DNA from 2 places in the Pilosibacter sp. NGB245 genome. Region 1 is predicted to be linked to the other one. Evidence: a T-box and tRNA genes for the amino acid it is inferred to sense, from the RefSeq annotation. Region 1 holds a T-box; the other holds one or more tRNA genes.

The links. The T-box of region 1 lies ahead of leuS (leucine--tRNA ligase). A T-box ahead of a tRNA ligase gene usually reads a tRNA of that ligase, here a tRNA-Leu.
Region 2: it has a tRNA-Leu gene. The T-box ahead of leuS (leucine--tRNA ligase) is inferred to sense a tRNA for this amino acid. The anticodon was not compared.

The regions. Positions count from the first base shown of each region.
Region 1 is NZ_CM171584.1:1,692,269-1,699,407, reverse strand. Features, by position in the region: gene ACXMYH_RS07665 (ABC transporter substrate-binding protein) at 1-502, opposite strand, end outside; gene leuS (leucine--tRNA ligase) at 891-3,302, opposite strand; T-box leader at 3,478-3,751, opposite strand; gene ACXMYH_RS07655 (sulfite exporter TauE/SafE family protein) at 3,927-4,685, shown strand; gene ACXMYH_RS07650 (glycosyltransferase family 2 protein) at 5,001-6,020, opposite strand; gene arcC (carbamate kinase) at 6,428-7,139, shown strand, end outside.
Region 2 is NZ_CM171584.1:2,885,254-2,892,392, forward strand. Features, by position in the region: gene ACXMYH_RS12920 (M20 family metallopeptidase) at 87-1,523, opposite strand; gene ACXMYH_RS12925 (pyridoxamine 5'-phosphate oxidase family protein) at 1,705-2,187, opposite strand; gene ACXMYH_RS12930 (branched-chain amino acid transporter permease) at 2,348-2,674, opposite strand; gene ACXMYH_RS12935 (AzlC family ABC transporter permease) at 2,792-3,484, opposite strand; gene ACXMYH_RS12940 (LysR family transcriptional regulator substrate-binding protein) at 3,614-4,213, opposite strand; gene ACXMYH_RS12945 (hypothetical protein) at 4,192-4,428, shown strand; tRNA gene ACXMYH_RS12950 (tRNA-Leu) at 4,577-4,660, opposite strand; tRNA gene ACXMYH_RS12955 (tRNA-Val) at 4,698-4,770, opposite strand; tRNA gene ACXMYH_RS12960 (tRNA-Asp) at 4,806-4,879, opposite strand; tRNA gene ACXMYH_RS12965 (tRNA-Ile) at 4,922-4,995, opposite strand; tRNA gene ACXMYH_RS12970 (tRNA-Thr) at 5,013-5,085, opposite strand; tRNA gene ACXMYH_RS12975 (tRNA-Glu) at 5,093-5,164, opposite strand; tRNA gene ACXMYH_RS12980 (tRNA-Asn) at 5,218-5,290, opposite strand; gene ACXMYH_RS12985 (HD domain-containing protein) at 5,694-6,281, shown strand; rRNA gene ACXMYH_RS12990 (23S ribosomal RNA) at 6,702-7,139, opposite strand, start outside.

The DNA.
Region 1 (7,139 bases):
TAACATGGTGATCGTCATCTGCGATAACCTCTTCGATCTTGGAGGTATTGGATTTCGTCTTCGGCATATCCTTCGCACGGTCAAATGTAAACTTTACATCCTTCGCTGTAACCGGCGTGCCATCAGAGAAGCATGCGTCCTGTCTCAGGGTGAAGGTATATTCCGTGTCACTCTTCATCTCGTAGCTCTCTGCCAGATCCGGAACAAGGTTGCCATCATCATCGACATCCATCAAGGTACTGTACACATGTTTCATAAGTACACCGGAAGTGGTATCCTGCTGTCCTGCCGGATCCAGGGTCACGACGTCAGAGGCCTGGGCAAAGACGATATCTGTCTTTGTGATATTTCCGCCGCCGGAGCTTTCCGCTGTTGCCTGAGTCTCACTGCCGCCTGCTGCCGCGGTCGTTGCCGCTGCATTGTTTCCGCCTCCGCACGCTGTCAGCACCATTGCTGCTCCGACAACGGCTGCCACCGATCTCGCTGCTGTTCTTTTTTTCATTCACATGCCCTCCTTCAAGTTATTTCTGTTTCGTCAGAGTGTTGTTGGTAATCGTTGAATGTAAATATTTACTATACCTATATATACACTCTTTTCTGAATTTCATGATTAAAGAATATCATTTTCTAACATCTTTGTCAATAAAGTTTTCCTTTCTGCGTATTTTTTGTTTAATTTGTTTGTTTTATTTGGTTTCAGCCTTTCTATAGTCATAATCTGTTTACAATTTGTTCAAAATTAACAAAAGGAGGTTTCCGGCATGTATAGTAAATACTGACATTTCGGCAGTGAAAAAGGGCGGGACCGCAAGGATCCCGCCCGGAATTTTTTCAAATACTTATATTGGCACGAATTTTTCAGATGATCCGACAGTTTCTGTCACTCCATCTTATTTTACAACAAGGTTTACGATCTTCTTCGGAACATAGATCTCCTTCACGATGTTTCCGGTGATCTTTCCTTCTACCGCAGCTTTACCTGCAGCGATCGCATCCTCTTTTGCGATGTCAGCCGGAACCATGATGACCGCTTTTACCTTACCATTTACCTGTACGGCAACCTCGATCTCATCGTCCTTCATTGCTTCCTCATCGCACTCCGGCCATGTTGCATGGAATACGCTGTCCGTGCCGCCGAGTTCTCTCCAGAGTTCCTCGCCAAGATGCGGTGTGAACGGAGCCAGTAAGATCACGAATGTCTTTAATGTCTCCTTGTCGATTCCGCCCTCTCTCTTCGCAACGTCTGTGAGCTTGTTGCAGTACTCCATGAATCCGGATACTACGGTATTCAGGCTGAACTGGTTGAAACGTGTCTCGATATCGTAGACAAGCTTGTGGCGGAGCTTCACCATCTCCTTTGTCTCCTTGATATCCTTGTCCTTGCTGTCCATCACAAGGTTGTAGAAACGATTTAAGAATCTGGCAACGCCCTCGATTCCTCTGTCGTCCCACTCGGCATCCAGCTCCGGCGGTCCAACGAAGAGCTCGTACATTCTTAACGCATCACAACCGTAATCTCTTACAAGATCATCCGGGGAAACAACGTTTCCTTTGGACTTACTCATCTTGATACCGTTCTTGCCGGTGATCATACCCTGGTTGAACAGCTTCTTGAACGGCTCATCGAAGTCGATCACTCCGATATCGTATAAGAACTTCGTGTAGAATCTGGAATACAGAAGGTGAAGAACGGCATGCTCAACACCGCCGATATACATATCTACCGGAAGGTACTTGTCTGCTTTCTCTTTAGATACAAGTTCCTTGTCGTTCTTGTTATCTACATAACGTAAGAAGTACCAGGAGGAACCAGCCCACTGAGGCATTGTGTTTGTCTCACGTTTTGCCGGAGCGCCGCAGCACGGGCATGTGGTGTTTACCCAGGAGTCGATCGCCGCAAGCGGGGACTCACCGGTACCGGTCGGCTGATAGCTCTCAACCTCCGGAAGTTTTAACGGAAGCTGATCCTCCGGGACCGGAACATTGCCGCACTTCGGGCAGTGAACGATCGGGATCGGCTCGCCCCAGTAACGCTGACGGGAGAATACCCAGTCACGGAGCTTGTAGTTGACAGTCTTTTTACCAATACCCATCTTCTCGATGATGTGCGGAGCTTCTTTCTTTAATACGGAGGACTCCATGCCGTTCCACTCACCGGAATTGATCATGGTTCCCTTCGCGTCTGTGTAAGCTTCTGTCATGTTCTCGATCTCTTTGCCGTCCTGGGCGATGACCTGGATGATCGGGAGACCAAATTTCTTTGCAAACTCAAAGTCACGGTCGTCGTGTGCCGGTACGCACATGATCGCTCCGGTACCGTAGTCAGCGAGAACATAATCAGACAGCCAGATCGGAACTTCCTTGCCGTTTAACGGGTTGATCGCATAGGATCCTGTGAAGACGCCTGTCTTTTCCTTGCCCTGGAGACGGTCTACGTTGGACTTCATGGAAGCGTCGAAGATGTACTTCTCAACAGCCTCTCTCGTCTCATCCGTTGCAAGCTCTTTTGCAAGCTTATGCTCCGGGGAGAGTACCATAAAGGTTGCGCCGTGAAGCGTATCCGGTCTTGTTGTGTAGACAGTGATCTTCTCGTCGCGTCCCTTTACCGGGAACTCAACCTCTGCACCGTAGGATTTGCCGATCCAGTCGGTCTGCATCTTTTTAACCTTCTCCGGCCAGTCGAGCTTGTCGAGGTCGTTTAAGAGACGGTCTGCATATGCAGTGATCTTTAACATCCACTGACGGAGATTCTTCTTTGTAACCGGTGTGCCGCAGCGCTCACAGCAGCCGTTTACGACTTCCTCGTTCGCAAGACCTGTCTTACAGGACGGGCACCAGTTGATCGGGAATTCCTTCTCGTATGCAAGACCTTTTTTGAACATCTGTACGAAGATCCACTGGGTCCATTTATAGAAGGACGGATCTGTCGTGTTTACTTCCATATCCCAGTCATAGAGCGCTGCGATCTGGTTGATCTGACGTTTGATATTTTTGATATTGGACGCTGTGGAGATCGCCGGATGAACGCCCATCTTGATCGCGTAGTTCTCAGCCGGAAGACCAAACGCGTCCCAGCCCATCGGGTGGATCACATATTTTCCCTTTAATAACTGATAACGACTCCATACATCAGAGATTACATAACCTCTCCAGTGACCTACATGAAGTCCGCTGCCGGACGGATATGGGAACATATCCAGGCAGTAATATTTTTCTTTCTTTCCATCATTGACATTGATCGGATTCTTTTCCCAATTCTCACGCCATTTGCTCTCAATGGCGGTGTGGTTGTACTGTGCCATGACGCTTTTCTCCTCCATTTCATATCGTTGAAGGCGGTGCAAAAATACGCTCCGCGGATTTCGCCCGCCGCCGCTGTATTTACCGGAATCCGGGAACTCCCAGACCCTGTTCGATTGCCTGACCGCTTTTCCGGTTTCGGGCAACAAAAAAGTCCCTCTATCTCTATCATAAATTTATAGAGACGTGGGGGACTTAGATTCTCACGCGGTACCACTCTATTTCATACTGGGTCTTCACCCGTATGCACTCATTTTCCGATAACGGCGGAAACCGGCAATGCCTATCTGAGGATATCCGCAGACAGCGTTTCGTTTTCCCGCTGCTCTGCCCGCTCTTTCAGCATGCTGCTCCGAGGCGAGTTCGGAAAGCTTCTGGATGCTGCCTCGCACCGGCCGGCAGTTCTCTGTGCTCCGTATTCTCTCTTACTGGTCCTCTTCGACGCATTTTAACTCAATAAATTTACCATAGAATCCAGGTTATGTCAAGGTTTCAGAAAACCGATTGACTTTTTCCGGATTCTTATATAGTATGGAAGAATAGGTCTCTGCTTGAGATTCCATCAGAAAAAGCGGCATTTCGGCATTTTTTCATCTGGCAGCCGCAAAATACAAGGGGGAATATCTATGGAATATGTCCACAATCTCATCTGGCTCTGCCCGCTCCTCTTTATTGCGGGATTTATCGACTCCATCGCTGGTGGAGGCGGATTGATTGCGCTCCCGGCCTATATGATGTGCGGAATGCCGATCTACTACGTCTACGGCTGCAATAAATTCCAGTGTGCCTTCGGAAGCACTATCGCCGCATGGAAATATTTTAAGAGCGGCTGCCTCGACCTGAAGGTCACGCTGATCAGCGCCATAACCGCCTTTCTCTCCTCCATGCTCGGCACGAGGATCATTTTCTACCTGAAGGAGGAGCAGATCCGTTCCATGTTGATGGTTCTTCTTCCGCTCACCGCGATCCTTGTGATCTTTATGAAGAATGCCTGGAACTATACGGACACACGGAAATCCCTGACGGTTCCTGTCGCCCTGAAGGCGCTCCTCATCGGCATGACCCTCGGTCTCTATGACAGTATGTACGGTCCGGGCGGCGGAACGATCGCGATGCTGCTCTTTACCTTCCTGTTAAAATATGATATCCGCACCGCCTCCGGAAACGCGAAGCTCACGCTGATCGTCTCCAACTACACGGCGCTTCTCTCCTACGTTCTTTCCGGAAACGTGCTGTACGCCATTGCAGTTCCATGCGCATTCTGCAATGTTCTCGGAAACTATCTAGGCGCCGGTTTCGCCATCAAAAACGGTGCAAAGATCATCCGTCCGGTGATGATCTGTGTGGTGACGGTATTGATCATCAAGATCATTCTTGGAAAATAAGAATAACACGGGAAGTAGCCTCTAAAAGTACCCTTCCCTTTACCCCATAAATTCTGTGCGGCCGGGGATCTTCATGATAGTTTTTGTCGGTCGTTTCCTTCTTGAAGAACATTGGAAACTATTAGTATTGGCAGAACTGCCTGTTTTGAGTTAGAATAAATGTGTGTTATTTCTTCATTACAGATTAATTTAACACAAAAAGAGGACCTTGGATTCATTATGAACCCTTGGTCCTTCTTTCTTCAGAACGATATTATTTCTACCGGACATGATCGTAACGGTTTTCTCCTTCAACATCGATCCGTCTCCAGGCGCCTAGTTAAATCCGAAGAATTTCTGCGCGATCTTATATCCCGCGATGGAGAGGGATCTTCCGCCTTTTCCCGGAAGGTTCATGCCCTGTCCCAAGAAGCCCCAGCGGAGTCGCAGGTAGAGCGCCGGATTGGATTTCTTTAACTCTTCCCACAATGCTTTTTTCTTTGCCATATTCTCCTCGCTGCCGGACTTGATCGCGAGGATCGAGCAGATGACCATCATGATCTCTAAGTAACGGACCATATAGTGGCGGAGCTTCTTATTCTGGATCTTCGTCACATCATAGTAGCCAAGCATCAGCTTCGTCACGCGGATCTGCTGGTCGATTCTTCCGATCATGACCTGTTCATTGACAGACTGGTCGGAGCGGCCGATAAAGTAGCGGTAGAAGTTCACATCCAGGTAGTACATCGTATGTACATGCGGGAGCGGCTCGTAGACGAAGATATTGTCCACGTAGAATGTGTGCTCCGGGAGCTCCAGTTTACAGTCTCTCAAAAGTTCCGTTCTGTAAACGACAGAATGCATCAGGATATACTGTCCTGCAACGAACACCTTCACATCGCTCCAGGTAAAGATCTCGTTCTTCGGAAGCGCCAGATTATAGTTCATGACTTTCTTGTGCTTCGCGCCCTGTTTCTCATAGACAAAGTTTGTGATCAGCATATCCAGGGTATCTTTTCCGTAAACAAAGCGGCGCAGGGTGTCGAGCACCTGCCTGTAGGCCTGCTCATTTACCCAGTCATCACTGTCCACAACCTTAAAATAGATTCCGGTCGCGGCCTTTAATCCCGCGTTAACCGCAGCGCCGTGTCCACCGTTCTCCTGGTGGATCGCCTTACAGATACCCGGATATTCTTTCTCATAACGGTCAGCGATCTCCGCCGTATTGTCTTTTGTGGAACCATCATCCACGATCAGGATCTCCACCTCGTTTCCGCCCGGAAGCAGAGACTTGATACAGTTTTCCATATACGCCGCTGAATTGTAGCATGGAATTGCTATCGATAACAGCTTCAAAATTGTTTCCTCCTTACGTTCCCCGTGTTGGGGATCATTCACTGCCGCCACACAGAGCGCACGCCACAGTGATCTCTCGACTCAGTTGTTCCTATTTTAGCATAAGTTATCTGAAAATGCAAAAAATTATTTCTTTCAATTCTCTTTCATTCCGGCATAAAATTCATCCCGTAAGCTTCTGCCGCCGCAGCGCCATATATAATTTTCAGTTCAGGAAATTTCTCCTGTACTCAATCATAAAACTTTGAGTTTTTTCTTCCATAATCTATCAAAATATGGTAAAATATCTGAAAATACACAGGCGCAGACCGTTTTGTGCCGGTCCGCGGAGAAAACTTATCCGCGGCTCCCGCGCAATTTTATCTGCCCAGACGATATCGGTACATAATAGAAATGAGGTATTAGATATGGCAAAGAAAAGACTTGTTTTAGCACTTGGACATGACGCTCTCGGAACGAACCTTCCGGAGCAGAAGACAGCCGTTACAAAAACAGCGAAAGCCATCGCTGATTTTATTCAGGACGGCTGGCAGGTTGTGATCACCCACGGAAATACTCCGCAGCTCGGTATGATCCACACCGCGTTAAATGAATTTGCGAAAAATCACGAAGGTTACACTCCGGCTCCGATGTCTGTCTGCTCCGCAATGAGCCAGGGATATATCGGCTACGATCTCCAGAACGCTCTCCGCTCCGAGCTTATCAAACGCGGCATTTACAAAGCTGTATCTACGATCTTAACACAGGTTACAGTTGACCCGTACGATGAGTCCTCCTACACTCCAATGAAGGTGGTTGGACGTGTGATGAACGCCGAGGAGGCAAAAGAGGAAGAGGCAAAGGGCAACTTCATTGTGAAGGAAGGCGAAGGCTATCGCCGTATCGTTGCGGCTCCGAAGCCGGTCGCAATCGTTGAGATCGACGCGATCCGCGCCCTCGCTGATGCTGACCAGCCGGTGATCGCTGCAGGCGGCGGCGGAATCCCGGTTATGGAACAGGGCTCCCACCTAAAGGGTGCCAGCGCTGTGATCGAGAAAGACCGCGCAGCCGGACTTCTCGCGAAGGAGCTTGACGCTGATGTCCTGATGTTCATCACAGGTGTTCCGAATGTCGTATTAA
Region 2 (7,139 bases), 1.2 Mb from region 1:
GGTGCGCAAAAACAGCTCAGCCGCGCACCGCAATCGTAGTTCAAACAATCCAATTCCTATGCAGGATCACCCGCAGTACGATCTCCTTACCAGATCGACGGTTTCAGATCTGCCGGAAGCGGATTCGGATATGTCTCTCCGTCCAGCTCTTCCTTCCAGTCTGCCTTTGCTTTTTCGATCAGCTCCGGATTCAGGAGAAGCTCAGCGCCGACATAAGCCATGACTTTCGCTGCCGACAGCATTCCCTTATGGGCGATCGATGATTTACCTTGGGCAACCGCTACCCAGGAGTGGAGCGCAGTACCTGCCGGGAAACAGCTCGTGTAGACCTGTCCTGTCGGAACGACCCAGCTGACATCTCCGACATCCGTGGATCCGCCTCCGCCGTAAGAAGTATTCTTATCAACAATGAAATCCCACATCGGGCTCTCTAAAAGCTCCTGACGGTGCTCTTTTCCTCCGATCGCGGATGCCTGATCTTTTAATCCTTCTTTATCAAGTTCCGTGATGACGCCCTGGAACTTCTTCGCATAGGCAAGCTCTTCCTCTGTGTAGCCGACCGGGATAACATGCTCCAGGTTCTCCTGGACAAGATCCGCAAGAGTGTCATTATTGATCAGGTTGGAATAGGCCGCAACTTGTTTGATATCCACCGTTGTTCCTGTGATCAGCGCAGCGCCCTTCGCAATGTCGCACATCCGCTCATAGAGCTTCTTCACCTGGGTTACCTTCGGTGCGCGGATCGCATAGAGGATCTGGGCTTCCGCCGGGATCACGTTCGGAGCGATTCCGCCGGAGTTTGTGATAGCGCCGTGAACTCTCGCCGCATCGATCATGTGCTCTCTCATATAGTTGACACCGATATCCATGATCTCAACTGCGTCCAGCGCAGAACGCCCAAGCTCCGGAGCACCTGCCGCATGGGAGGAAATTCCATGGAAAGTAAAGAATGCACGGAAGTTTGCCAGATGATAACCGCCCTTCATTGCTTTATTCATGGTATACGGATGCCATGTGATCGCGATATCACAGTCATCAAAGTAGCCGTCGCGGACCAGATATGCTTTTCCGCCTGCATTCTCTTCTGCCGGGCAGCCATAGTAACGGATCGTTCCGCTCATATGGTTCTCTTCCATATACGTTTTTAAGGAATCCACCGCAGCCACGGAAGCTGTTCCGAGCAGATGATGACCGCAGCCATGTCCGTTCGTCTTTCCCGGGATCGGGCAGCGTTCCAGGTTGTCTGCTTCCTGCTGAAGACTGGAAAGTGCATCAAACTCACCCAGGAATGCGAGGATCGGCTTTCCGCTTCCCCATTCAGCGATAAATGCGGTCTCTTCCCCCGCAAGATCCGATTTGACAGAGAATCCTCTGGATTTCAAAAACTCCTGCTGAAGTTTTGAGGACTCATATTCCTGAAATCTCGGCTCCGCAAAGCCCCAGATCGCGTCGCTGATCTTTGTGTATTCGCTGCTCCTCTGATCGATCGTCGCTCCGATCTCTTTTCTGAAATCTGTTCCCATATATATGTACTCCTTTCTATTGTCTGCCTTATTCATTCGCACACTTGCCGTTCGCCACAACCGTGCAAGCACGTTTCTGGCTCACTTTCGCTCTCTTGATTCGCATGAACTTATCGTTCATGCGCACACTCGCCGTTCGCCATAACCGTGCAAGCACGCTTCTGGCTCACTTTCGCTCGTGTCATTCGTGTCTCTTCCCTGTTACGGTTTCGGTTATGATTTTCCAGACGGTAACTGCATTTACCATCGGCTCCGCGAACGAATTCTCATCAAAGGCCTTCTTCGGACTTACCTGGTTCATGAGGACTGCCAGCGCTTTTTTCTTTTCCGCGGTATCTTCCACCAGACAAGCAGTTCCGTTTCCACAGATACTCTCAAAACTCGTCGTAGACTTGCAGGCTGTATCATAATTGATCGTCAGGATATTCGCCCCGTAAATGCAATATGAGACATTGGGATTTTCTCTGATCCTGTCGAGTTTTGTTCCCTCTTTCGCTCCATGGAAGTACAGGATCAGCTTCCCGTCTTCCACTTCCGCTCCGTAATTCAGCGGAATCAAATAAGGACATGGCTCATCGTGGAACGCAACGGTACACACAGTTTCCCGCTTTGCGATCGACACGATATCAGCCATGTCCTTCAATTCTCTGTCTTTTCTTCTCATCCAGACCTCCATTCCAGCCGCCGGATACCGCACTTTCCCTGTCTGCTTCTTTCAGATATATTCAGACTATATTGCAGAAAAAGCACGATCCGCCAGACTTTCCGTAAGATGAGACTATCATATCATAAATTTTTTTATCCCACAAGCAGTATACGATCGTTTAAAATACCACCTGGACCAGAAACATATAGAACACTGTCCCAACCGCGATGCTGAGCAGCGTATTCCGTTTCCGGACATGGAGTCCGACAACAGCAGCAGACGCCAGAATTTCCGGGATCCCGTGCGTTCCCGCGAACAGATTCATATTTTTCAGGCAGTACACCACCAGCATTCCCATGATCGCATACGGAAGAACTCCGGACAGATATGTGATATATCCCGGAACCTCCTTCTTGCCGCCAAACACCAGAAACGGCAGAAACCTCAAAAGCATCGTCACACCGGCGCACACTGCGATCAGCGCTGCCGCTCTCAAATCTATCATCCGTTATCCTCTCTCCTTCCTGACTGGACATTTTCCTGCCAGACCAGTTTCATATGTTTCCCACCCAGTCAGAGTTTTCGTTCTTTCATATGCAAATTTTTCAGAAGCGTATCAGAATCATGCTGTTCTCTGAGCACTTTCTGTTCTCCTTCTCCCTCGCATCACCGTCAGGATCACCGTGATCGAGATCATCGACGGGATCAGGAACGAGGACGGTCCGAACACCAGCAGGCAGAGTACCGATGCTGCCACTCCGGCAATTGCGCTTCTGTGATCCTTTGTACTCTTCCACTGTTCGGTAAACACCACAAGAAACAGCGCCGTCATGGAAAAGTCGATTCCCTCCGTATTAATGTTCAGCACGCTTCCGAGTACTGAGCCAAGCACCGTTCCGAATACCCAGTAGATCTGATCCAGCAGCGATACCAGAAAGAAGTATTTTTTCTCCTCCACGCCTTCCGGCACATCCCCGCTGCACACCAGCGAATACGTCTCATCTGTCAGCGCAAAGATCAGATACGGCTTATACGGCTTCGTATCTTTGTACCGTTCCACCATGGAGATCCCGTAGAATAAATGCCGCGCATTGACCATAAGTGTCATAAGCGCCGCCGAGATCAGGGACGCACCTCCCGTTATCAGATCGATCGCCACATACTGCATCGATCCGGCGTAAATAAACACGCTCATGGCGATCGCCCAAAAAACGCCGTATCCTTTTGCCCCGAGCAGCATTCCGAATCCCATTCCCAGGACGATATAGCCCGCCATGACCGGGATCGACCGCTTCCATGCATACCGAAATGTCATCTTTCTTCTCCTGTTCCTGTTTTATCTCACAATCACGTCTGTCCGTTTTCCCTCTATCAGCCGGCATGACAGTTATCGGAATTTTCTGTAATTTTTATAACTCTGTCCATTGTAAAATGCAACTATAATCTATCCGATCTTTGAAAATTTCTTCATAATACCGATAAATTCCAGAACCAGTGCTGATGGATTCTCCGCATACACGATCCCATATGGCACTGTGTAATCCCATTCACAGAGAATCGTGACTAACGATGGGTGAAGCTCTGCCCAGGTTCCGATCGTGACCATGACACTGTTGGTCCGGTCGCACTGATTGAATACTCCGGTGCCATAAGATGCAACATCCTGAATGTGGATCTGCGGATGATTTTTTTCGATCTCATCCCTCAGTGCATCTATAAATTTCGTGTCTCCGCGCTCTACCATCAGAAGATTTTCGCCGTAGAGATCCGGCAGACGGAGTTTTTTCCTGGAGGACAGCGGATTTTGCCTGGAAACCGCACAGCAGAGCGGGATCTCCGTCAACGGTAAGATCTGGCAGCGGCGCTTCCATCTGGTAGATGGATAGATCCCCGCCACAATATCAAGATCTTTTCCCAGATTTTCTAACACATTCAGCCACTCCGGATAAGTGTCATCAAAGGGAACGATCTGAAGCTGGATCCCCGGATAGTCCCTGCTGACAGACGACCACAGGTCAACGATTGTTTTACACGGACGAAGCAGTGAGTGTGCCGATCGTGATCCGCCGTGCTCACGCCGTTACTCCGCTGACCGCCGTTCAAAGTGAATATTCGATGATGGAGCGCATCATCGAAAATCTCGCCGATGTGGAACTGACCGATCAGGAATTTAAGCGGATCGAGGAGGCACTCTCCGAAATCACGATTCACGGAAACCGCACCGATGCGGATATCGCCAGACTTAAGAATATGCGTTAAAAACAGATTGTCTCCGACAACGCTCCCTGTCTCTTTTTAACCTCACACCCTCATCCGATGCACAAAAATCCCTCTTTCCATGTGTAAAAGGAAAGAGGGATTGATCTATTAAATAAAAAAAGAAGCCTGTAAATACAAGCTTCTTTCATGCCGGTGACCGGACTTGAACCGGTACGGGGTTGCCCCCGAGGGATTTTAAGTCCCTTGCGTCTGCCTATTCCGCCACACCGGCAGACATATAAATATGTCGATGATGGTTTCCCATCGAGTGGGACCTATAGGGCTCGAACCTATGACCCTCTGCTTGTAAGGCAGATGCTCTCCCAGCTGAGCTAAGATCCCAGATATGAAATTTAAAATCCTTATTTCTAAGGAAGCGACCCGGATGGGATTCGAACCCACGACCTCCGCCGTGACAGGGCGGCGCTCTAACCAGCTGAGCCACCGGGCCAAAATATTTTTATCAATAGTATGAACCTTTTACCAGGTAGAGTGGACCTTCAGGGACTTGAACCCGGGACCGACCGGTTATGAGCCGGTTGCTCTAACCAACTGAGCTAAAGGTCCATAAGTTTAGGACTGAAAGCCGATGATCGGACTCGAACCGATAACCTGCTGATTACAAATCAGCTGCTCTGCCAATTGAGCCACATCGGCACATCAATGACCCCAAGGGGATTCGGACCCCTGTTACCGCCGTGAAAGGGCGATGTCTTAACCGCTTGACCATGGGGCCGCGTTCTCATTATTTGTACCAGCAGCTCAATATTGAAACTGGCAAAATAAAAACTCCCCGAGTAGGACTCGAACCTACGACAGCGCGGTTAACAGCCGCGTGCTCTACCGACTGAGCTATCGAGGAATATTTCCTTTGTTCTTGAGCTGTTCCTTAAGAACAGTGCTATTATATAATATGATTTCGCATCTGTCAACCCATTTTTTCATATTTTTTGAAAAATTTCTACACTTTCTTTTTGCAGCTTTCCAGCCCCGGATCATCAGCTCGCTGCTCCTCTCCTGCCTGGAATTCACGCTGAACACACATGAAATCCGATGTGTAATTTCAATCGGCATAAGTTCACCAATTCTTCTCAGAATTACTGTACTCTGCTTTGGTCGCGAACCATTCCCACTAAAGTACATGATTTCATGCTGTACATTTTTCGGATATGCTGATATCATAAAAGGAACTTACCGGTAAGCATTGCAGGTTTACTGGTCATTCCCAACAGCAATTCTATATACATATATGGAGGAGATCAATCATGGATGAACGTTTAAAGCAGCAGCTCGACTTTACACTGGAGATCGATAAGGAGAAAAATATTTTCCGCCAGACGCATCTTTCCGGTCACGGCCGACGTGAAAATGATGCTGAACATGCCTGGCATATGGCGATCATGGCATATCTTTTGCGCGAATATGCAAATGAACCCGTTGATATTGCAAAAGTCATGCTGATGTGCCTGATCCACGATATCGTCGAGATCGATGCGGGAGATACTTTCGCATACGACGAAGAAGGATTAAAGTCCCAAAAAGCCCGCGAAGATGCCGCAAAGGAACGGATCTTTTCTATTCTGCCGGACGACCAGAAAAAGGATCTCACCGCACTCTTTGATGAGTTTGAATACTGCGAAACTCCAGAGTCCAGATACGCTCACGCCATGGATAATATCCAGCCGCTCCTCCTAAACCACAGTAACAACGGCGATGACTGGAAGCAGCACCAGACCACTTCCGCACAGGTTTATGGCCGCCATGCAAAGACAAAACTCGGCTCTGAGCGCCTGTACGAGCTTGCCGATCAGATGATCCAGGATGCGATCCAAAAAGGATTTATCCAGAAATAATTTCCAGATATCCAGACAGCATGTAAATCTGCTCAGTGCATCCCCTCTGCCTCTGTGGTTTTTGCTGCTGTCGGATGTCTATTGATGCCGCTGATCTCATGGATGCCTCACACGGTCGATTCCAATAATCTTCATTTTTCCGACAAACTTCATTTTTGCACGAGTGCACATCATTAGCACATCGTGCTTTTTTTATTTAACAGAAAGTATCGAAGACCTTCCTGATAAAAAAATGAAAACACACTTTGCAAGCTTCCTCTTGTCATATCGCGACAGTCGCCAAGGCCTCGCGTAGGCGCGGACTTTAGCTCGTTGTTCGCGCAAAATAAAAAGGCCAGACATCTCTGCCTGGTCTACTCACACATACCTTCAAAACCACATATTGAACTTCATCAACCTTTGAATCTCCACTTGACCTTCCTGGATAAGCCCTCGACCGATTAGTAACAGTCAGCTCCATGCATTACTGCACTTCCACCTCTGCCCTATCTACCTCGTCGTCTTCAAGGGGTCTTACTTCTTTCGAATGGGATATCTCATCTTGAGGGGGGCTTCACGCTTAGATGCCTTCAGCGTTTATCCCTGCCAGACTTGGCTACCCGGCCATGAGCTTAGCAGCTCAACCGGTACACCAGCGGTCCGTCCATCCCGGTCCTCTCGTACTAAGGACAGCTCCTCTCAAATATCCTCCGCCTGCGCCGGATAGGGACCGAACTGTCTCACGACGTTCTGAACCCAGCTCGCGTACCGCTTTAATGGGCGAACAGCCCAACCCTTGGGACCTACTTCAGCCCCAGGATGCGATGAGCCGACATCGAGGTGCCAAACCACTCCGTCGATGTGAACTCTTGGGAGTGA